Regions from separate parts of the Streptomyces sp. ActVer genome, predicted to be linked through region 3. Evidence: riboswitches for the same ligand, from Rfam matches in the RefSeq annotation. Region 3 holds a riboswitch; each other region holds the start of a gene.
What was found. Region 3 has a riboswitch for thiamine pyrophosphate ahead of O3Q52_RS39380 (thiamine ABC transporter substrate binding subunit). Riboswitches for the same ligand answer to the same signal wherever they lie in the genome.

Region 1 (7,204 bases), on a different contig from region 3:
TCCTGCTTCGCGTCGGCGAGATCGTTACCCACGACGTCGGGCACGTCCACCGGGCTGCCCTTGCTGACGGTGAGCGCGATTGCCGAACCACCTCGGCGCTCTGTGCCCGCCCCCGGTTCCGTACGGATCACGAAGCCCACGGGCACGTCGTCGCTGAAGCCCTTGGTGATCATGCCCGCCACCAAGCCCTCGTTCTTCAGGCGCTGCTTGGCCTTGTCCAGCGAGTAGCCCTCCAGGTCCGGCACGCGCACGATCTCCGGGCCCTTGGAGACCGTCAGGGTCACGGAGTCGTTGTCCCGGATCCGGGCGCCCGGCTTCGGGTCGCTGCTGATGACCCTGCCGGGCTTGACGGTGTCGCTGAAGCTGCGCCTGACGTCCTTCACGTCGAGACCGGCGTTCGTGAGCTGCTTCCTGGCCTGCGCCTCGGTCTTCGAGAGCACACCCGGGACAGTGGTGAACTGGCCGGAGTTGATGTACCAGACGCCCGCGCCCAGGCCGAGGGCCAGCAGCACCGCGGCGACGATCGCGATCAGACCGCGGCGGGGCGCCGCCATACGGCCGCCACGTCCGCGGCGCGGCGGTTCCGGCGGCGGGGACGGCAGGTAGCTCGTGCGGTGCAGCTCGGCGTCGTCGTTGACCGGGAGAGGCCGCTGCACCGACAGCGAGAGCGGGATCACGCTCGTACGGTCGTCCGCGTTCTGGTGGTCCGTGGTGACCGCCTGCGGCGGGACGGCGTCCAGCTGGTCGGCGCTCAGCGCGTTCCGGGCGTCCAGGACCTGCGAGAGCAGCGCCACGGCGTCGTACGGACGCAGGTCGGGGTTGCGTGCGGTGGCCGTCGTGACCAGCTCGTCCAGCTCGTAGGCCAGGCCCGGCACGGACGCCGACGGCCGGGGCACGTCCTCGTGGAGGTGCTTGTAGAGCACGGTGGCGGGCGAGTCCCCGTAGTGCGGGCGGTCGCCGGTCAGCATCTCGAAGAGGAGGATGCCGCACGCGTACACGTCGACGCGGGGATCGGCCGTGCCGTTCTCTATCTGCTCGGGCGCGAGATACGACACCGTGCCGAGCACGGCCCCCGTCGTGCTGGTGACCGTGTCCACGGCCCGTACGAGACCGAAGTCCGCGACCTTCACCCGGCCGTCGTCCCCTATCAGGACGTTCTCCGGCTTCATGTCGCGGTGCACGAACCCGGCGCGGTGCGCGGCGCCGAGCGCGGCGAGGACCGGCTCCAGGACGTCGAGCGCGGCGCGCGGCTGCAGTGCCCCGCGCTCGCGCAGCACGTCGCGCAGGGTGCATCCGGCCACGTACTCCATCGCCAGATAGACGTAACTGCCGTCCGTGCCCTGGTCGAAGACCTGCACCACGTTCGGGTGGGCGAGCCTGGCCACCGACTTGGCCTCGCGGATGAAACGGTCGACGAACGTGCCGTCGGCCGCCAGCGTGGGGTGCATCACCTTGAGCGCGAGCACCCGGTCCAGGCGGGTGTCCACGGCCCGGTAGACCGTGGCCATCCCGCCGACCGCGATGCGCGCGTCGACGCGGTAGCGGCCGTCGAGCACGTGCCCGACCATGGGGTCTCCCCGGCCGGAGGCTGGGGAAGGGTCCTGAAGGGTCGTATCCACGCAGGTGAGTGTACGAGCCGCCACTGTCAACGCCGCCCGCACGGGCGATTCCGGGGCGGTACTGCAGCCGAGCTGTGACGGACGTCGCACCGTGACCGATACCGTGCGGCGCCTGGATTCAGACAGGTGTTCAGGCCAAAAGTCAGAAAGCGGGCCTTTCCGGGTCCAATCGGGCGACACCCTCCACTGGAGACGACGCCTCGGCGAAGTGGCGGCGCGGGATGCGCCCCGCGCGGTACGCGAGCCGGCCCGCCTCGACCGCGTGCCGCATGCCCTCGGCCATCAGCACCGGCTCCTGTGCCCGGGTCACGGCCGAGGCGAGCATCACACCGGCGCACCCCAGCTCCATGGCGAGCGCGGCGTCCGACGCCGTACCGGTGCCCGCGTCCAGGATCACCGGCACGCGCGCGTGCTCCACGATCAGCTGGAAGTTGTGCGGGTTGCGGATGCCGAGCCCGGACCCGATCGGCGAGCCGAGCGGCATGACCGCGGCGCACCCCACGTCCTCCAGCTTGCGGGCGAGCACCGGGTCGTCGTTCGTGTACGGGAGGACCGTGAAGCCGTCGTCGACCAGGGTCTCGGCTGCGTCGAGCAGTTCGATCGGGTCGGGCAGCAGGGTGCGCTCGTCGGCGATGACCTCCAGCTTGACGAGGTCCGTGCCGAGCGCCTCACGCGCGAGCCGGGCCGTCAGGACGGCCTCCCCGGCGGTGAAACAGCCCGCCGTGTTGGGCAGCACGCGGATGCCCAGCCGATCCAGCACGGACAGGACCGAGCCGTGGGCCCTGGGGTTCACGCGGCGCATCGCGACCGTTGTCAGTTCGGTGCCGGACGCGACGAGCGAGCGTTCCAGGACGTCGAGGCTGGGCGCGCCACCGGTGCCCATGATCAGACGGGACGTGAAGGACGTACCGCCGAGGACGAAGGGATCGTCGGCCATGGGTCAGCCTCCTTGGACGGCGGTGAGGACTTCGACGCGGTCTCCCTCGGAGAGGAGGGTCTTCGACCACTGCGCGCGCGGGACGACGGTTTCGTTGAGTGCGGCGGCGACACCGGAGGGGGCCGTGGTGAGCGCGGCGACGAGGGTGTCGAGGGCGGTGTCCGGGGCGAGCTGCCGCCGCTCCCCGTTGACGAAGATGCTCATACTCATGCGCGCTGCTCCGAGAGTGCGGCGGCGCCGAACCGCCTGGGTGTGAACGGGCGGGCCTCGTCGGGGAGTTCACCGGTGGTCAGGGCGTGCGCCATCACGTCCCCGGTGACGGGCGTGAGGAGTACGCCGTTGCGGTAGTGGCCGGTCGCCAGCAGCAGACCGGGGAGTTCGGTCGGGCCGAGCAGGGGCGCGTTGTCGGGGGAGCCCGGACGCAGTCCGGCCCGCGTCTCGGTGAGCGGCAGCTCGGTGATGCCGGGGACGAGTTCGTGGGCGTCCCGCAGCAGCTCGTACACCCCGCCCGCGGTCACCGTGGTGTCCCAGCCCAGCTCCTCGCTGGTCGCGCCGACGACCAGTTCGCCGCTCTCCCGCGGCACCAGATAGATGTGGTTGCCGCGGACGACGGCACGCACGCTACGGCTGAGGAAGGGCGCGAACCGCTTCGGGACCGTCAGCCGCAGCACCTGTCCCTTCACGGGGCGCACCGGCGGCAGCACGTTGTCGGGGACGCCCGCGAAGCGTCCGCTGAGACTGCCCGCGGCGAGGACGACCTGGCCCGCCGACAGCTCGGTGCCGTCCGACGTCACGACTCCGGTGGCCCGGTCCCGTACGACGGTCAGGCGGTCGGCCCACGTCCGGTGGAAGGCCACTCCGGCCCGCTCGCAGGCCGTGACCAGGGCCCCGGCGAGCCGCCGCGGATCGATCTGGTGGTCGCCGTCGACCCGCAGCCCGCCGCGCACGCCCGGCGCGAGCATCGGCTCCAGACGCCGGCACTCACGGCCGCTGAGCCACTCCGACTCCAGGCCCGACCGGCGTTGCAGGGCGTGCACTTCGCGCAGATGGGCGCGGTCGTCGGCGTCGAGCGCGACGGCCAGCGCGCCGCACTGCCGGTATCCGACGTCCTGGCCGGTCGCCTCGGTCAGCTCGACCGCGAAGTCCGGATAGCGGCGTGCCGAGGCCAGATTGAGGCCGAGGAGGGTCTGCTCGCCGTAGTGGAGTTCGGTGACGGCGGCCAGCATCCCGGCCGCGACCTGCGCGGCGCCGCCGCCGGGCTCCGGGTCCACGAGCGCGGTCGTGAACCCGTGCTGCGCGGCCCGCCAGGCCGTGACCAGGCCGATGATCCCGCCCCCGACGACCAGGACGTCTGAGGTGCGCCTCGCATCGGTTGCATCGGTTGTGCCGGGTGTAACGGATGTCTCCGGTGTACGCGACATGGGCGTCCAGCCCCTCCCTTCGCCGGCATGACCCGGATCAGGTTCGTACGGTCGGAGGCCGTCCCAGCCTCCCTCTCAGCCCGGTGCGTCCGGACTCCCGCGAGTGCTTTACGTTGGCCACCCTAGCCCTTCGCCCCAACAGCCTGTAAGGGAGCCTTCACGCATGGCCCGCTCGCTCGACGGACTCTCCCTCGCCCCGGTCGCCGACCAGGCGCCGGGTCAGGTGGGCACCCGCACCCGGTTTGCCTACCACGAGAAGGACGGCGAGATCTGGGCCGAGTACGCGGGCGGCGACGTCGTACGCGGTCATCTCGTGGGCACGCGCGCGGGCGACCGGCTCGACTTCCGGTACGTGCAGCTGAAGGTGGACGGCACCACCTCGTCCGGGCACTGCGTCTCCCTGGTCCTCGAACTGCCCGACGGGCGGGTGCGCCTGGAGGAGACCTGGGAGTGGGAGTCCCAGGAGGGCAGCGGGACAAGTGTGGTCGAAGAGGTCACCGCGGACTGACGCTGTGCAACAGCTCACCGATCGCGCCCCCTGACCGACGATTTCACCTGTGTCTATGGTGATCGTGTGAGTGAGCAGACGCAGCGACGGAGCCCGGCGGCGCGACGGAGCGCCGTGATCGTCGGGGCGGGCATGGCCGGCGTACAGACCGCCGTCGCCCTGCGGGAACGGGGCTTCACCGGAAGCGTGACCCTGATCGGCGCGGAGCCTCACCAGCCGTACGACCGGCCGCCGCTGTCCAAGGCCGTGCTGCTCGGCAAGGCCGAGGACTCCGCCTTCGACGTCGACTTCGAAGCGCTCGACGTGGAGCTCCGCCTGGGGCTCGAAGTGACCGGCGTGCATCCCTCGCGGCACGAACTCGACACGGTCGACGGCCCGGTTCCCTACGACGTCCTGGTCATCGCCACCGGCGCCGAGCCGATCCAACTGCCGGGCGCCCAGGGCGTACCCGGGGTCCATCTGCTGCGCACGCTCGACGACGCCGCGCGGCTGCGCCCCGTTCTCGCCCGGCAGCACGACATCGTGGTGGTGGGTGCCGGCTGGATCGGCGCGGAGTTCGCCACGGCGGCGCGCGAGGCGGGCTGCGCGGTGACCGTCGTGGAGGCCGCCGACCGGCCGCTCGCCGGTGTGCTGCCCGAGGAGGTGGCCACTCCGATGGCCGCCTGGTACGCGGACAGCGGGGCGGTGCTGCGCACCCACGCGCGCGTGGAGCGCGTCGAGCCCGGCGAGGTGGTGCTCGACGACGGCTCGCGGCTGCCCGCGGGTGCCGTCGTCGTCGGCATCGGGGCGCGGCCCGCCACGGCCTGGCTGGCCGGTTCCGGGATCGAGCTCGGCGCCCGTCGCGAGATCGTCGCGGACGACCACCTGCGCACCTCCGCCCCGGACGTGTACGCGGTCGGAGACTGCGCCTCGTTCCCGTCCGGCCGTTACGGGGAGCGCCTGCTCGTCCACCACTGGGACAACGCCCTCCAGGGCCCGCGCACGGTCGCGGCGAACATCGTCGGCGAGACGTCCGCCGCGTACGACCCCGTGCCGTACTTCTGGTCCGAGCAGTTCGGCCGCTTCGTCCAGTACGCGGGCCATCACGGGTCCGCCGACGCCATGGTCCGGCGCGGTGACCCGGCCGGACCGTCCTGGTCGGTGTGCTGGCTCCGCGAGAGCCGCCTGGTCGCGGTCCTGGCGGTGGGACGGCCACGGGACCTGGCACAGGGCAAGCGGCTGATCGAGGCGGGCACGCCGATGGACTCGGGGCTCCTCTCGGATCCGGCGTTGCCGCTCAAGGGTGCGACGGCCTGAGCGCTCGGCCGTGGCGCTCCGCCGGGCCGCCTGGTCGGAGGGCCGTTCGATGTCTGTGGGCCGTCCGTAGCTGGTCGCGCCCACGCGGCGGAGCCGCACATGTCACAGCCCCGCGCCCCTGACGGGTCGCGGTCCGGGCGCGAGGGGGCCGCGGGGCACCGGGCGTGACACGGTCGCACCGGCCCGGGTACCGACTGTCAGTCCGAGATGGCAGGCTTGTGTCCGTGACCGAGATTGACGCAAAGATCGATGCTCTCGTCCCCGCCTGGCTCACCCTCCCCGACATCGCCGAGCTGCTCGGCGTCGAGGTGACCCGCGTCCGGCAACTGGTCAAGGAAGGCCAGGTCATCGCCGTACGCCGTGGTGAGAACCGCGCGCTGCACGTCCCCGCCGCTTTCATCGACGGGGCCGAGCAGAAGGTCGTCAAGGGCCTGACCGGCACTTTGACGCTCCTGCGGGACGACGGCTTCACCGACGAAGAGATGCTCGAGTGGCTCTTCACCCCCGACGAGAGCCTGCCCGGTACGCCCGCGCAGGCTCTGAGCGAGAATCGCGGCACGGAGGTGAAGCGTCGCGCCCAGGCGCTCGCCGTCTGACCTGATCACGCCGTCCGGCGTACGGGCCGCGATCCTCACGGCCCGTACGCCACCGACACGACACGGGGGACCCTCGCATGCCCGAATCCACCGCACGCGCCCGGCTCGCCGACGCCCGGGTGTACCTCTGCACGGACGCCCGCAAGCGCCAGGGAGACCTCGCCGACTTCCTGGACGCGGTCCTGGAGAACGGCGTGGACATCGTGCAGCTGCGGGACAAGGGCATGGAGGCGGCCGAGGAGCTGGAGCACCTCGCCGTCCTCGCGGACGCCTGCCGTCGGCACGGCACGCTGCTCGCGGTGAACGACCGGGCGGACGTCGCCCACGCCATCGGCGCCGACGTGCTGCACCTGGGTCAGGGCGACCTTCCGGTGCCCGCCGCCCGGGCGATCCTCGGCGACGACGTCCTGATCGGCCGCTCCACGCACGCCGATTCGGAGGCCGCGGCCGCCGCCGGCCAGGAGGGTGTGGACTACTTCTGCACCGGACCCTGCTGGCCGACGCCCACCAAGCCCGGCCGCCACGCGCCGGGCCTCGGACTGGTCCGGTACACGGCCGCGCTGGCCACCGACCGCCCCTGGTTCGCCATAGGCGGCATCGACCTCGGCAACCTCGACGAGGTGCTCGAAGCGGGCGCCCGCCGCGTCGTCGTCGTACGGGCGATCACCGAGGCCGACGATCCGGGCGCGGCGGCGGCGGAGTTCGCGAAGCGCCTGCGCCACGCGTAGGTGACCTCAGGCAGGGCCCGGGCTGTGGTCGGCCGAGTGGGCAGTTGTCCGAGTGGTGGACAACAAATCGACAAATCGGGCAAATTTCCCGGATCCGGT
Region 2 (7,204 bases), on a different contig from region 3:
CGGATCCGGCCACGGGCGCGGTCGGGCTCGCCACGACCATGGGGGAGGTCGCCGAGACCGCCGGGGCAGGAGCCGCGGCGGTCGTCGCCGTGCTCGCCCCCGTCCTCGCCGGCACCGCCGCGGCGATCTTCCTGCTCGTCGGCTACATCCTGAAGATGCTCGACCCCCAGCCGGGCATCGCCCAGACCCTCCTCACCACCGGGTGGGTCTTCGGAGCCATCACGGCCGTCACGATCCTGGTGGCCGCGGTCGGTCTCCTGCTCGCCGCCCTGCGCAACGGCGCCAGTTCACTCCAGGCAGACGCGCACGGCGAACGGAGCGAAGAGGTGAACCGGGCCAGGGAAGCTTGGCACGACGCCCTTCTGGAGCGCGGCATGATGCCGTTCCTCAGGGAGGCCCTCGCCGACCCGGGCACGGCCGCCCTCGGCCGTACGAAGCCGTCGGCGCCGATCAGCCGGATGCCCCAGCTCGGCTACAACCGGCCGGGCTTCAGCAGCCCGGACGGCGGCCCGACAGCGGGTCCCCGCCCCAGCTTCTCCAGCCCGGACTTCAGCAGCCCCGACTTCGGGGGGCCGGAGCACCAGCCGGAGTAGCCCCGCCCTCGCCCGGGCCCGGCCCTGTATGGGGCGGGCAACCGGGCGCGGCCAGGCGGATGGGCCCGACCGGCCGCAGCGTCGCGGGCACTGCACCCGCGACGGCCGCGTTCCGGCGGGCGTGGCCCCCGTGCCGTGCCTGCATTCCGTTTCTACATGCGTCGAACAATCTGCGCGGTCGCTCGTTCGACCGGTGTGCGGTTGTAGACATGCACCAGGGCGAGGTGGAAGAGCGCCGGTGCGAGTGGAGCCCACCGGTGGACGCGGTCGGCACGCAGCATGTACTTGACCACGGTCGCAGGGCGGAAGGGCACGTAGTCGATGGTCTGGTGCTCCCACCGGTCCGCGACTCCCCTGCTCATACGCGTTTGCAGGCCCTCGCGGGTCAGGTCCTTCAGCCTTGCGTAGAAGTGGGCGCTCCAGTGGCGCTTGTCGGTGTCGAGGACGAAGGCGAGCAGTTCCAGTGAGTACTCGTGAGGTTCCAGGGACAGTTCCTCGCGCATGCCCCGCCGGGCCACCGCGTACAGGTCGGGTGCGCTCCTTCCGGACGAGTCGATGTGCCGTGACATGCCCTCGTTGACGGAGGAGTTCCAGACACCGGGCGCCATACGGACCCGGTCGCTTCGCTGGCTCACGACCACCATGTCGTCGGCGGTCACCACCGCGACGTTCACGGCGAAGCTGCACTGCAGGAATGCGGGTGCCGACAGCGGATCGTCCGGGTCGAGATAGCGGGACCGCGGGCTTGTTCCGTCGGGCAGACGCCGGTCGAGCTGTTGAGCCGCCAGGAAGGTGAAGTAGTCCGTCGGACGCAGGCGCAGATGGACTTCGGGGTGCTCGTCGAGCGCGGTTCGGGACACGTCGAGCGATTCGACCGCGTAGCGAGGACCGTTCCACAACGGTGCCCGGCCCTCCGTCCGCGCACGCGTGTTCTCCTCCTCGAGTTCGGCCCGCCAGCCGGCCATGTCCGAAGGCAGCTCGATCTCCTCGTCGAGCACTTGGACATAGACGGATTCAGGGGATATGAAGAACTCACCGTCCCCTTCGACGATCAGGGCCGAGGTGTGAAGTGGCCCCAGGGAGAAGGTTCTCCACGCCGGGCTGGACTCTTCCCGCTGCCGCAGGGTGCGTACGGCACGGGTCGAGCGGGTTCGCAGCCTGTACCAGCCGTTCTGCAGGGGTTGCTGGAACAGCACTGCGAACAGCATCCCCAGCACAGCGCCGACAACCCCGTTGGCCACATCGATCCCGCCCATGCCAGGCAGGGTAGGGAAGTTGATCACGTCATGCGCGATCTTCTCTCTACCGTTACGACTTGGAGCAAGGCGTCGTGTTTCTCCGCAGGGCCCCGGCCTGGCCGGCCGGGGCCTCGGAGAAGGGTCGGACAGCGCACCGGAGTCAGTCGGCCATGGGCAGGTACACCCTGTTCCCGCTCGCCGCGAACTCCTTCGACTTCTGGAGCATTCCCTCGGCGACCTCTTCGGCCGTCGCTCCCGCAGCCGCCGTGCCGCCGAACTGCTCGGTGATGCTGTGGCTGATCTTCATCGAGCAGAACTTCGGCCCGCACATGGAGCAGAAGTGCGCTGTCTTGGCGGGCTCGGCCGGGAGGGTCTCGTCGTGGAACTCCCGGGCCGTGTCGGGGTCGAGGGCCAGGTTGAACTGGTCCTCCCAGCGGAACTCGAAGCGGGCGTCCGACAACGCGTCGTCCCACTCCTGTGCGCCCGGATGTCCCTTGGCGAGGTCCGCCGCATGGGCCGCGATCTTGTAGGTGATGACGCCCGTCTTGACGTCGTCACGGTTGGGCAGGCCCAAGTGCTCCTTGGGCGTGACGTAGCAGAGCATGGCCGTGCCCCACCAGGCGATCATCGCGGCACCGATGCCGGAGGTGATGTGGTCGTACGCCGGCGCGACGTCCGTCGTCAGCGGGCCGAGCGTATAGAACGGAGCTTCATCACAGATCTCCTGCTGAAGGTCGATGTTCTCCTTGATCTTGTGCATCGGGACATGCCCCGGGCCCTCGATCATGGTCTGTACGTTGAAACGCTTCGCGACCCTGTTGAGTTCCCCGAGCGTCCTCAACTCCGCGAACTGTGCTGCGTCGTTGGCGTCCGCGATCGACCCGGGCCGCAGCCCGTCGCCCAGCGAGTACGTGACGTCGTACGCCGCGAGGATCTCGCAGAGTTCCTCGAAGTTCTCGTACAGGAACGACTCCTTGTGGTGCGCCAGGCACCAGGCCGCCATGATCGAGCCGCCGCGCGAGACGATGCCGGTCTTGCGGTTCGCCGTAAGCGGGACGAACGGCAGCCGCACGCCCGCGTGGACAGTCATGTAGTCCACGCCCTGCTCGGCCTGCTCGACGACCGTGTCCTTGTAGATCTCCCAGGTGAGCTCCTCGGCCCGCCCGTCGACCTTCTCCAGCGCCTGGTAGAGCGGGACCGTGCCGATGGGGACGGGGGAGTTTCGCAGCACCCACTCGCGGGTGGTGTGGATGTTGCGGCCGGTGGACAGGTCCATGACCGTGTCGGCGCCCCAGCGGGTCGCCCAGGTCATCTTCTCGACCTCCTCCTCGATGGAGGAGGTGACCGCAGAGTTGCCGATGTTGGCGTTGACCTTCACCAGGAACCGCTTGCCGATGATCATCGGCTCGATCTCCGGGTGGTTGACGTTGGCCGGCAGCACGGCCCGGCCCGCCGCGATCTCCTCGCGGACGACCTCGGGAGAAACGTTCTCCCGGATGGCCACGTACTCCATCTCCGGCGTGACCTCACCCCGCCTGGCGTACGCGAGTTGCGTCACCGCCTGTCCGTCACGGCTGCGCCGGGGCTGGCGCGGACGCCCCGGGAAGACCGCGTCGAGGTTGCGCAGTCCGCCGCGCGGCGAGGTGTGCTTGATCCCGTCGTCCTCGGGGCGGACGGGTCGGCCCGCGTACTCCTCGGTGTCACCGCGGGCGATGATCCAGTTGGCCCGGAGGGCTCCGAGACCCCTGCGTACGTCGGTGTCGACGGTCGGATCGGTGTACGGGCCTGAGGTGTCGTACAGAGTGACCGACTGCCCGTTGGTGAGGTGCACCTGACGGACCGGCACCCGCAGGTCGGGGCGCGAACCCTCGACATACGCCTTGTGCCAGCCGATGGACTTCCCGGCCTCGCCGTTCTCGGGCGAAGCAGTCACTCCACCGCTCTCGGCCGAGACAAACGCCCCGTCCGTCAGGCTGGAGGCAGGCGTGCGTGCATCCTTGTTGGTCATGAGACCTACTCCCTACGCCGGCATTACCCGGTAACAGGTTCGGCGGTCGACGCAGCGATTTCCGTTCCGGCGATGTTCCACGTGAAACATCGCGTCTACGGAGGCCAGCGCCCTCTCAGCCCGGTGCTCCGAGCTCCCGCGTGTGCAAAGGTGCCCCCACGCTAGCGTCAGATGTGGCGCGGTGAACAGTGGGCCCGGGCCGCTCTTGCGATGATCGGTCGGTGACCACGACGCAACAGCCCCCACTCCGGCCGTCCGAACCGCCCCACGGACACGGTCACGACGGCCATGGGCACGGCGGCGGCCCAGGGCACGGACCCCACGGCCCCGGGTCGGGCGGCGGCGGAGACCGGCCCGGCGGTGGTGACGGCGGTGGACCGGGTGGCGGCGGGCACGGCCACTCGCACAGTCACGGACCCGCGGCACCCGTCTCGACGCATCTGCGCAAGGTCATCGCGGCCGTGCTGATCCCCTTCGCGGCGGCGGTCGTCGTCGGCCTCGTGGTGCTCTGGCCCGGCGGCGCCCCGGGGCACGAACGCACCGGTGTCGGCTTCGACCGGCAGACCCAGCAGGCCACGGTGACCAAGGTCGACAAGGTCGACTGCAAGTCGGTGAACGCTTCGGGGGAGACGCCGACCGGGGACACGTCGACCGCCGAGGGCTCGTCGGCGCAGCAACAGGCGTCCGGCAGCTGCAAGAAGGCGACGGTCCGGGTCGACACCGGCAAGGACAAGGGCCGTACGTTCACGGAGATCGTCCAGCCGGACTCCTCGCGGCAGCTGGAGCAGGGCCAGAAGGTGATCGTCGCGTATGCGCCGGACGCCCCCAAGGAGCTCCAGTACTCGGTCACCGACGTGAACCGCAAGCTCCCGATGACGGTGCTCGCCGGCATCTTCGCCGTCGCCGTGGTCCTGGTGGGCCGGATGCGCGGTGTCATGGCACTGGTCGCACTGGCCGCCAGCTTCCTCATCCTGACGTTCTTCATCCTCCCCGCAATCCTGCAGGGCTCGAACCCCCTGGCCGTGGCGGTGGTCGGGGCGAGCGCCATCATGCTGATCGCGCTCTATCTGTGCCATGGGCTGTCGGCCCGTACGTCGGTGGCGGTGCTCGGCACCCTGCTCTCCCTGTTGCTGATCGGGCTGCTCGGCTCGCTGTTCATCGACTGGGCCTCGCTGACCGGCAACACGGACGACAACACCGGTCTGATCCACGGGCTGTACCCGTCCATCGACATGAGCGGCCTGCTGCTCGCGGGCATCATCATCGGTTCGCTGGGTGTGCTCGACGACGTGACGGTGACGCAGACGTCTGCGGTCTGGGAGCTGCACGAGGCCAATCCGACGATGGGCCGGCGCGGGCTGTACCGCGCGGGCATCCGTATCGGCCGCGACCACATCGCGTCGGTCGTCAACACGCTCGTCCTCGCGTACGCGGGCGCCGCGCTACCGCTGCTGCTGCTGTTCTCCATCGCGCAGAGCAGCGTGGGGACGGTGGCCAACAGCGAGTTGGTCGCCGAGGAGATCGTGCGCACGCTCGTCGGCTCGATCGGACTGGTCGCCTCCGTGCCGGTGACCACGGTCCTCGCCGCCCTGGTGGTCTCGGCGGACCGCCCGGGCCCCGCCGCCCCGGCACAACAGGAACAGCCGCAGCCCCAGCCCCAGTCGGACGCCAGGGCTCCTCTGCGTGGCGGGAGCGGCCGCCGCCGCAAGCACTGAACCCGGTCCCTGCCGGATCCCGTTGCCGAGACTTGAGAAGAAGCGTTACAGCAGCCCGCACAGCAGCGAAGCAACAAGCGGTATGACGTACGGGCGACGCCGGGTGGGATGAGCTCGCGTCACACCCGTACGGGACGACGTACAGCGAGGCGGCGTCACGCCTGCCCCGTATCGCTTCATCCGGCGCTCTGTTCCTCCGCCAGGATGCGGTTCAGCGCCTCGTCGAGGTGTGTGTCGAAGTCCGCGAGGGAACGCTCCTGGCCCAGCGGCACCAGCCGGTCCGTACGGTCGAGGAACGCCAACAGCGGCGCCGTCCCGCAGCGGAACAACGCGTGGTCGCCGCCCACCTGAAGCCGGATCAGCACATCGCCGAACCCCTCGGTGTCGGCGGGAGCGATGTGCACATCACCGTCCCCACAGGCCCGGCCCACCCCGTCGATCAGCAGCTCCCGGCCGAAGGCCCAGGTCACCGGGGCATCACCGGGCAGGTGGAAGGTCAGCCGCACGGCATAGGGATCACAGGTCTCGTAGCGCAACTCCACCGGGATGCGAAAGGAGAGCTCCTCCGAGACGACGAAGCTCATCATGACCTCTGCCTGTACTACCGACTCGCGCATCGCCTACCCCGTCGTTCGCCTTCGACTGGCCGGGAATCATCCACCTGACACTGCTGGCATCTTGCTGAACGTACACACCAGATCACAAGGAGTGAGTTTTCAGATGCTGATAGAGAGCGAGAGCGTGCCCAGCAGCCTGCCGATCTCGCTCTGCAATCGGCGTGCCGCCGGCAGCAGTCGGTCGGCCTGGTGGGCCGGCAGGGAAATGGCGATCGTGGCCGCAGTACTGCCCACAGTGATGGGAATCGCGGCGCAGACCGTGCCCAGCGCGTACTCCTGACGCTCGATCACGGGCTGCATGCGTCGCGCCGATTCGAGGCGTCGCAACAGGGTTCGATCGTCACGCACCGTATATGGCGTGATGGACCGGACGGAGTAACGGTCGACGTGGTCCCGACGGGCATCGTCGTCGAGCTGGGACAGCAGACACTGGCCGATCGCGTGCGCGTGACCCGTCTCGCGGAAGTCGGCCCACTCCTCGACGGCGGGATTGGCCGGGGTGTCGGCGACGCACTGGACCTCGATCTCACCGTCACGGTAGAGCGCGTAGTACACGGGCGCGCCGATCGAGTCACGGCACTGCGCGAGTGCGTCGGCGACCATGCTGCGACGTTTCTGCTGGGCACCGCTGTTGGTCAACCGCTCGACCGCCTCACCGAGGAAGAAAAGGCCCTTCTCCCGGCGCAGATACCCCTCGTGGGCCAGGGTGCGCAGCAGGTGGTACGCCGTGGGCAGGGCGAGCCCGGCCTCACGGGCGAGCTGTTTCGCGGGCGCCCCGTGTTCATGGCGGGCGACGGACTCCAAGAGGCGCATCGCACGCTGCACGGATCCGATGAGGGTCGTGGGATGCGGTTCGGAGGAAGGGACGTGCGGTCCTGCGGGTGCGGTGTCAACCGTGGCCAAGGGTTACTCCCGAAGCGCGAGGGGGGCCGCCCGTGCGGGGGTAACACGGGAGGGATCAGAGCGCCGCTCGCGGGAATCAACCCCGCGTCGAATTCCGGACTTTAACCGTCTGCCACCGCTCACAGACGGC
Region 3 (7,204 bases):
GCAGTACCTACTGGATCTGACCGCCGCCGGACACCCGGTCATCCCCACCGTCGACCGGCCCGAGGACCTGCACCTGCTGCCCGAGGCCGGCCAGTACGCGGTCAAGCCGAAGGTGGGCGCGGACTCCATAGGCCTGGCCTTCGTGCCCCGCGAGCAGCTCGACGGCCTCGCCTACGGTGACATCCTGGTCCAGCCGCGCATCGACTTCCGCTACGAAGTGTCCTTCTACTACGTCGACGACACCTTCCAGTACGCCCTTCACGCCCCCGATCCCGAACGCCGCTGGGTCCTCGATCCCTACGAGCCCACCGACGCCGACTTGGCCTTCGCCCGGCGTTTCATCGACTGGAACACCCTCGACCACGGCATCCAGCGCGTGGACGCCTGCCGCACGCAGGAAGGCGCGCTGCTCCTCGTCGAGCTGGAGGACCTCAACCCGTACCTGTCCCTGGAACAGGTCTCCGACCGGACCCGTGACTCGTTCGTGGCGAGCATGACGGAATCGGTCCACCGGTTCCTGGATGCCCAGTCCCGCAGCTGAGACTGCCGGGGGCACAAGTCACACGAATCGATCTGCGACACTGGTACGGCCATGCCTAAGCCCGGAGAACTCACTTTCGTTGCCCCCCGCGGAGCCAAGAAGCCGCCGCGGCACCTTGCTGATCTCACGCCTGCCGAGCGTAAAGAGGCGGTTGCCGCGATCGGTGAGAAGCCGTTTCGTGCCAAGCAGCTGTCGCAGCACTACTTCGCGCGGTACGCGCACGACCCGGAGCAGTGGACCGACATCCCCGCGGGATCGCGCGCCAAGCTGCAGGAGGCGCTGCTGCCCGAGCTGATGACGGTCGTGCGGCATCTCTCCACCGATGAGAACACCACCCGCAAGACCCTCTGGCGGCTCTTCGACGGCACGCTCGTCGAGTCCGTGCTGATGCGGTACCCGGACCGGGTCACCATGTGCATCAGCTCGCAGGCGGGCTGCGGGATGAACTGCCCGTTCTGTGCGACCGGGCAGGCCGGTCTCGACCGGAATCTGTCCAGCGCCGAGATCGTGCACCAGATCGTGGACGGGATGCGGGCGCTGCGCGACGGGGAGATTCCCGGTGGGCCGGCCCGGCTCAGCAACATCGTCTTCATGGGCATGGGCGAGCCGCTGGCCAACTACAAGCGGGTCGTCCAGTCCATCCGGGCCCTCACCGACCCCGAGCCGGACGGGCTCGGGCTGTCGCAGCGGGGGATCACCGTCTCCACGGTGGGTCTCGTCCCCGCCATCAACCGGTTCGCCGACGAGGGCTTCAAGTGCCGCCTCGCCATCTCGCTGCACGCACCGGACGACGAGCTGCGTGACACGCTCGTGCCCGTGAACACGCGGTGGAAGGTACGGGAAGTGCTGGACGCCGGGTGGGAGTACGCGGCGAAGTCGGGGCGTCGGCTCTCCATCGAGTACGCGCTCATCCGGGACATCAACGACCAGGCGTGGCGCGGTGACCGGCTCGGGCGGCTGCTCAAGGGCAAGCCGGTGCATGTGAACCTGATTCCGCTGAACCCGACACCCGGCTCCAAGTGGACCGCCTCGCGGCCCGAGGACGAGAAGGCGTTCGTCGAGGCGATCGCCGCCCATGGTGTGCCGGTCACCGTCCGGGACACCCGTGGCCAGGAGATCGACGGGGCCTGCGGGCAGCTCGCGGCCACCGAGCGGTAGTCTGGCGGACGTACGTACATCTTCATATTCCGACAGGGGAGCGCCACAGCGCTGAGAGTGCGGGACAGCCCGCAGACCCTCTGAACCTTGCCCAGGTCATTCTGGGTAGGAAGTTCGGTCACTACTCAAGCTGTTGCGCCCTGCCCGGGATCCGACCGAGGTCCCGGGCAGGGCCGCGTCTCTTCCTGGTCACCCCCAGGAGGAATTCAGTGAGCACCACCACCAGGAAGTTCACGGCCGTGGTCGCGGTCACCGGGCTCGGCCTCGCCGCGCTCGCCGCGTGCGGTTCGTCCGACTCGGGCGACGAGGGCTCCGGGTCCAAGACCGTCACCCTCGTCAGCCATGACTCCTTCGCCTACACCAAGGCCGTACTGAAGGAGTTCGAGAAGGCGTCCGGCTACAAGGTCAAGGTCCTCAAGGACGGCGACGCCGGTACGGCCGTCAACAAGGCCATCCTCACCAAGGACAACCCGCAGGGCGACGTCTTCTTCGGCGTCGACAACACGCTGCTGTCGCGGGCGCTCGACAACGGGCTGTTCCAGTCGTACCAGGCCAAGGGCTCGGACCTGATCCTGCCGCAGTACCGGGTCGACCAGGACAGGCACCGCGTCACGCCCATCGACTCGGGTGACATCTGCGTCAACTACGACAAGGCGTATTTCGACAAGCGGAAGCTGGCTCCGCCGACGTCCTTCGACGATCTGATCAAGTCCGAGTACAAGAACCTGCTGGTCACCGAGAACGCCTCCACGTCCTCGCCCGGCCTCGGCTTCCTGCTCGGGACGGCCGCGAAGTACGGCGACGACGGCTGGCAGGACTACTGGAAGAAGCTCAAGGCCAACGGCGTGAAGGTGGTCGACGGCTGGGAGCAGGCCTACAACGTGGAGTTCTCCGGGTCCGCCGGCGGCAAGGAGGCCAAGGGCGACCGGCCGCTCGTCGTCTCGTACGCCTCGTCGCCGCCCGCCGAGGTCATCTACGCCGACCCGAAGCCGAAGACCGCGCCGACCGGGGTCGCGGACGGCACCTGCTTCCGCCAGGTCGAGTACGCGGGCCTGCTGAGCAACGCGAAGAACAGCAAGGGCGGCAAGGCGCTCATCGACTTCCTGATCAGCAAGCAGTTCCAGGACGACATGCCGCTCAACATGTTCGTGTACCCGGTCCGTGAGGCCGCCCAGGTGCCCCCGGAGTTCGTGAAGTTCGGCCCGCAGGCCGAGAACCCCGAGACCCTCGACCCCGCCAAGATCGCCGACAACCGTGACGAGTGGGTCAAGTCATGGACCTCGCTCGTACTGAAGTAGAGCCCCGCGCCGAGGCGAAGCCGCGCACGCGCCCGCGTACGGGGGGCGCGGCGCGGCTCGCTCTCATGGCTGTGCCCGTCGCGTTCTTCGGGCTCTTCTTCGCCTACCCGGTCGCGGCGATCACGGCACGCGGGCTCAGGATCGACGGGGTCTGGCGGTTCGGGCGGATCGGCGATGTGCTCGCGCAGTCCGACATCCGGCACGTCCTGTGGTTCACGACCTGGCAGGCACTCGCCTCGACCGCGCTCACGCTGCTGATCGCGCTCCCCGGCGCGTATGTGTTCGCGCGCTTCGATTTCAGGGGCAAGCAGGTCCTGCGGGCCGTAGTCACCGTGCCGTTCGTGCTGCCGACCGTGGTCGTCGGCACGGCGTTCCTGGCGCTGCTCGGCCGCGGCGGGCTCCTGGACGAGCTGTGGGGCGTACGGCTCGACACGACCGTGTGGGCGATCCTGCTCGCGCACGTCTTCTTCAACTACGCGGTCGTCGTCCGCACGGTCGGCGGCCTCTGGTCGCAGCTCGATCCGCGCCAGGAGGAGGCCGCACGGGTGCTCGGCGCCTCACGGTTCGCCGCCTGGCGCCGGGTGACGCTTCCGGCGCTCGGGCCCGCCGTCGCGGCCGCCGCGCTCATGGTCTTCCTCTTCACCTTCACCTCGTTCGGCGTGGTGCAGATCCTCGGCGGGCCCACCTTCTCGACGCTCGAAGTCGAGATCTACCGGCAGACCTCGGAGATCTTCGACCTCTCGACGGCCGCCGTCCTGACGCTCGTCCAGTTCGTGGCGGTCGGCGCGATCCTCGCCGTCCACGCGTGGACGGTACGGCGGCGGGAGACGGCTCTGCGGCTGGTCGACGCGTCCGTGACGGCGCGACGGCCGCGCGGCGCCGGGCAGTGGGCACTGCTCGCCGGCGTCCTCGCCACCATCGCCGTCCTGCTGGTGCTGCCGCTCGCCGTGCTGGTCGAGCGATCCCTCGGCGCCCCCGGATTCGGCTATTACAGGGCGCTGACCAGCGACGAGGGCGGCATCTTCCTCGTCCCGCCGATCGAGGCCGTCGGCAACTCGCTGCAGTACGCCCTCGCCGCCACCGCCATCGCCCTGCTGATCGGCGGACTCGCGGCCGCCGCCCTCACCCGCCGGGACGCCGGCCGTCTCGTACGGGGCTTCGACGCCCTGCTGATGCTGCCGCTCGGCGTCTCCGCCGTGACCGTCGGGTTCGGCTTCCTCATCGCGCTCGACGAGCCGCCGCTGGACCTCCGGAGCACCTGGATCCTCGTGCCGCTCGCGCAGGCGCTGGTGGGCGTCCCCTTCGTCGTACGGACCATGCTGCCCGTGCTGCGGGCGGTGGACGGACGCCTGCGCGAGGCGGCGGCGGTGCTCGGGGCCTCGCCGTGGCGGGTGTGGCGCGAGGTCGATCTGCCGATGGTCCGGCGGGCGCTGCTGATCGCGGCCGGGTTCGCCTTCGCCGTGTCGCTGGGTGAGTTCGGCGCGACCGTCTTCATCGCGCGGCCCGACAACCCCACGCTGCCGGTCGCCGTGGCACGGCTGCTCGGGCGGGCCGGAGAGCTCAACTACGGGCAGGCCATGGCACTTTCGACGATCTTGATGATGGTGTGCGCGGTGGCACTGCTCGTTCTCGAACGCCTTCGCACCGACCGGACCGGGGAGTTCTGACCATGCCCGACGCAAAGCTCGAACTCGTTGGCGCGACCGTACGGTTCGGTGGGCGGGCCGTGCTCGACTCCGTCGGGCTCGATGTCGCCGAGCACGAGATCGTGAGCGTGCTCGGGCCCAGCGGCAGCGGCAAGTCGACCCTGCTGCGGGCCGTCGCGGGGCTCCAGCCCCTGGACGAGGGACGGGTGTTCCTGGACGGCCGCGACCTCCACGGTGTGCCCGCGCACAAGCGGGGTGTCGGCCTGATGTTCCAGGACCACCAGCTGTTCCCGCAGCGCGACGTGGGCGGCAACGTGGCCTTCGGACTGCGGATGCACGGCGAGTCGAAGGACCAACAGGCCGTACGTGTGCGGGAGTTGCTGGATCTGGTGGGGCTGCCCGGCGCCCGTGGGCGGGCCGTCGCCTCCCTCTCCGGCGGTGAACAGCAGCGCGTCGCGCTCGCCCGGGCCCTCGCGCCCCGCCCCCGGCTGCTCATGCTCGACGAACCCCTCGGCCAGCTGGACCGCTCGCTGCGGGAGCGGCTGGTGGTCGAACTCCGCGAGCTGTTCGGCGAGTTGGGCACGACCGTGCTCGCGGTCACCCACGACCAGGGGGAGGCGTTCGCGCTCGCCGACCGGGTCGTCGTGATGCGGGACGGCCGGATCGCCCAGTCCGGTACGCCACTTGAGGTCTGGCAGCGCCCGGCCGACGCCTTCGTGGCCCGCTTCCTCGGCTTCGAGAACGTGACCGGGGCGACCGTCAGCGGGGAGGCCGCGGACACGCCGTGGGGCAAGCTGCCGGTGCCCTCGGACGCGCTGCAGGGCGAGGTCGACCTGCTCGTCAGGCCCGCCGGTGTACGCCTCGTACCGGCGGCCGAGGGGCTGCGCTGCACGGTGGCCGCGCGGACGTTCCGGGGCACCCATGTCGCCGTACGCCTGCAGCCTGAGGGCGCGCCGTGGCTGGAGGCGGCGTGTGCGCTGCGGGACGCGCCGGAGACGGGGGACGAGGTCGGGGTGGCGTTCGACGCGGCGGAAATTGTCGTACTCGGGGGACCCCGGGGAGCCTAGGGTGCGGGCCATGACGCTACTTGGGCACGACCGCTACTGCGGCGAAATCGTCGGGCAGACCGCGCTGTTGAGGTCGCATCTCGCCGGGGCCGATCTCGGTGCGACCGTACCGACCTGTCCTGACTGGACGCTGCGGCAGCTCGCTGTGCATGTGGGCGAGGCGCATCGCTGGTCCGAGCACATCGTGCGGACGCGGGCGACGAAGAACGTGCCGGTCGAGGACGTGGCCGATGCCGGAGGGCCGGAGGGCGACGACCCCGCCGCCCTGGACGCCTGGCTCGCGGAGGGCGCCGAGAAGGCCGCCGAGACCTTTCGCATCGCCGGGGCCGACACCGCAGCCTGGTCCTGGGCCTGGGAGCACACGGCCGGGTTCTGGGCGCGGCGCATGACCCACGAGACGGTGGTCCACCGGGCCGATGCGGCGATCGCCGCGGGGGTGACGTACGAGGTGGCGCCGGAGTTCGCCGCCGACGCGATCGACGAGTGGCTGCAGATCGTGCGGTTCGCGCAGGAGAAGTACCCCAACGATGCCGCGCGGGAGCTGCGCGGGGTGGGGCGCAGCATCCATCTCCACGCCACCGATGCGGAGCCCGGTCTGGATGCCGAGTGGCTCATCGAGTTCGAGGACGAGGGGATCGACTGGCGGCGTGGGCACGAGAAGGCGAACGTTGCGTTGCGGGGGCCGCTCACCGAGGTGATGCTCGCCTTCTATCGCCGAATGGCGCCGGATGGTGGGGAGTTGGAGGTTCTGGGGGAGCGGGAGTTGCTGGACTTCTGGCTGGAGCGGGCCACGTTCGACTAGCGCCGGCAGGTTGATGAGTCTGCGGGACGGTGGGGGCTTGTCGCGCAGTTCCCCGCGCCCCTAAAGATTGCGCAGTTCCCCGCGCCCCTGAAAGCCGGTGGTCGAGGCCGGTTTGCCAGGTGCCGGCCGGTCTGGGTTGCTCGCGCCGTTCCCCGTGCCCCGAAAGGGCGGTGGCCCGCCCCCCTCGTAAGGGGGGCGGGCCACGCCTGGTGGAACTGGGTCAATCGGGTGGTGCTCAGTGGTTGTTCGAGGTGCCGCGGCGGCGGAGGGCGAACATGACGCCGGCGCCGGCCGCCACGAGCGCGGCCGCTATTCCGGCGATGGCACCGGTGTTGGAGCTGGAGCCGGTCTCGGCGAGGTTCGAGTCGCCGCCCGCGGGAGACGGGATGCTGCCGCCGGCCGGGGTGCTCTCCGACTCCGAGGGCTCCGAGGGCGCCGGGGACTCGGGCTTCGCGGTGACCGGCGAGGAGGGCTCGTCGGACGGGGACGGGGTGGCCGAAGGCGTCGACGGCTCCTCGGACTTGCAGGCCTCGGACGGGGTGACGAGGTTCGGCTTGATGTCCTCGTCGACCTGCTTGCCGGCCTTGACGTGGATCCGGTACTCCGCGTTCGGCTTCCAGTCCTCCGAGAAGTCGATGGTCACGCCCTCGCGGGAGCCCTTGACCTCCTGGGTGCCGACGAGCTTCTCGTCC

Region 1: linked by a shared signal. The riboswitch ahead of thiO (glycine oxidase ThiO) and the one ahead of O3Q52_RS39380 (thiamine ABC transporter substrate binding subunit) in region 3 are both predicted to bind thiamine pyrophosphate.
Region 2: linked by a shared signal. The riboswitch ahead of thiC (phosphomethylpyrimidine synthase ThiC) and the one ahead of O3Q52_RS39380 (thiamine ABC transporter substrate binding subunit) in region 3 are both predicted to bind thiamine pyrophosphate.

What each region holds. Positions count from the first base shown of each region.
Region 1 is NZ_JAPWHT010000135.1:8,733-15,936, reverse strand. It holds gene pknB (Stk1 family PASTA domain-containing Ser/Thr kinase) at 1-1,568, opposite strand, end outside; gene O3Q52_RS22620 (thiazole synthase) at 1,762-2,556, opposite strand; gene thiS (sulfur carrier protein ThiS) at 2,560-2,760, opposite strand; gene thiO (glycine oxidase ThiO) at 2,763-3,977, opposite strand; TPP riboswitch at 3,975-4,088, opposite strand; gene O3Q52_RS22605 (hypothetical protein) at 4,141-4,485, shown strand; gene O3Q52_RS22600 (NAD(P)/FAD-dependent oxidoreductase) at 4,618-5,781, shown strand; gene O3Q52_RS22595 (Rv2175c family DNA-binding protein) at 6,006-6,377, shown strand; gene thiE (thiamine phosphate synthase) at 6,455-7,105, shown strand.
Region 2 is NZ_JAPWHT010000006.1:38,285-45,488, forward strand. It holds gene O3Q52_RS02140 (hypothetical protein) at 1-593, shown strand, start outside; gene O3Q52_RS02145 (hypothetical protein) at 746-1,849, opposite strand; gene thiC (phosphomethylpyrimidine synthase ThiC) at 1,992-3,839, opposite strand; TPP riboswitch at 3,832-3,989, opposite strand; gene O3Q52_RS02155 (YibE/F family protein) at 4,061-5,554, shown strand; gene O3Q52_RS02160 (SsgA family sporulation/cell division regulator) at 5,731-6,171, opposite strand; gene O3Q52_RS02165 (IclR family transcriptional regulator) at 6,271-7,074, opposite strand.
Region 3 is NZ_JAPWHT010000361.1:2,940-10,143, reverse strand. It holds gene O3Q52_RS39390 (hypothetical protein) at 1-541, shown strand, start outside; gene rlmN (23S rRNA (adenine(2503)-C(2))-methyltransferase RlmN) at 593-1,699, shown strand; TPP riboswitch at 1,724-1,829, shown strand; gene O3Q52_RS39380 (thiamine ABC transporter substrate binding subunit) at 1,909-2,997, shown strand; gene O3Q52_RS39375 (iron ABC transporter permease) at 2,973-4,664, shown strand; gene O3Q52_RS39370 (ABC transporter ATP-binding protein) at 4,667-5,710, shown strand; gene O3Q52_RS39365 (maleylpyruvate isomerase family mycothiol-dependent enzyme) at 5,721-6,512, shown strand; gene O3Q52_RS39360 (LAETG motif-containing sortase-dependent surface protein) at 6,748-7,204, opposite strand, start outside.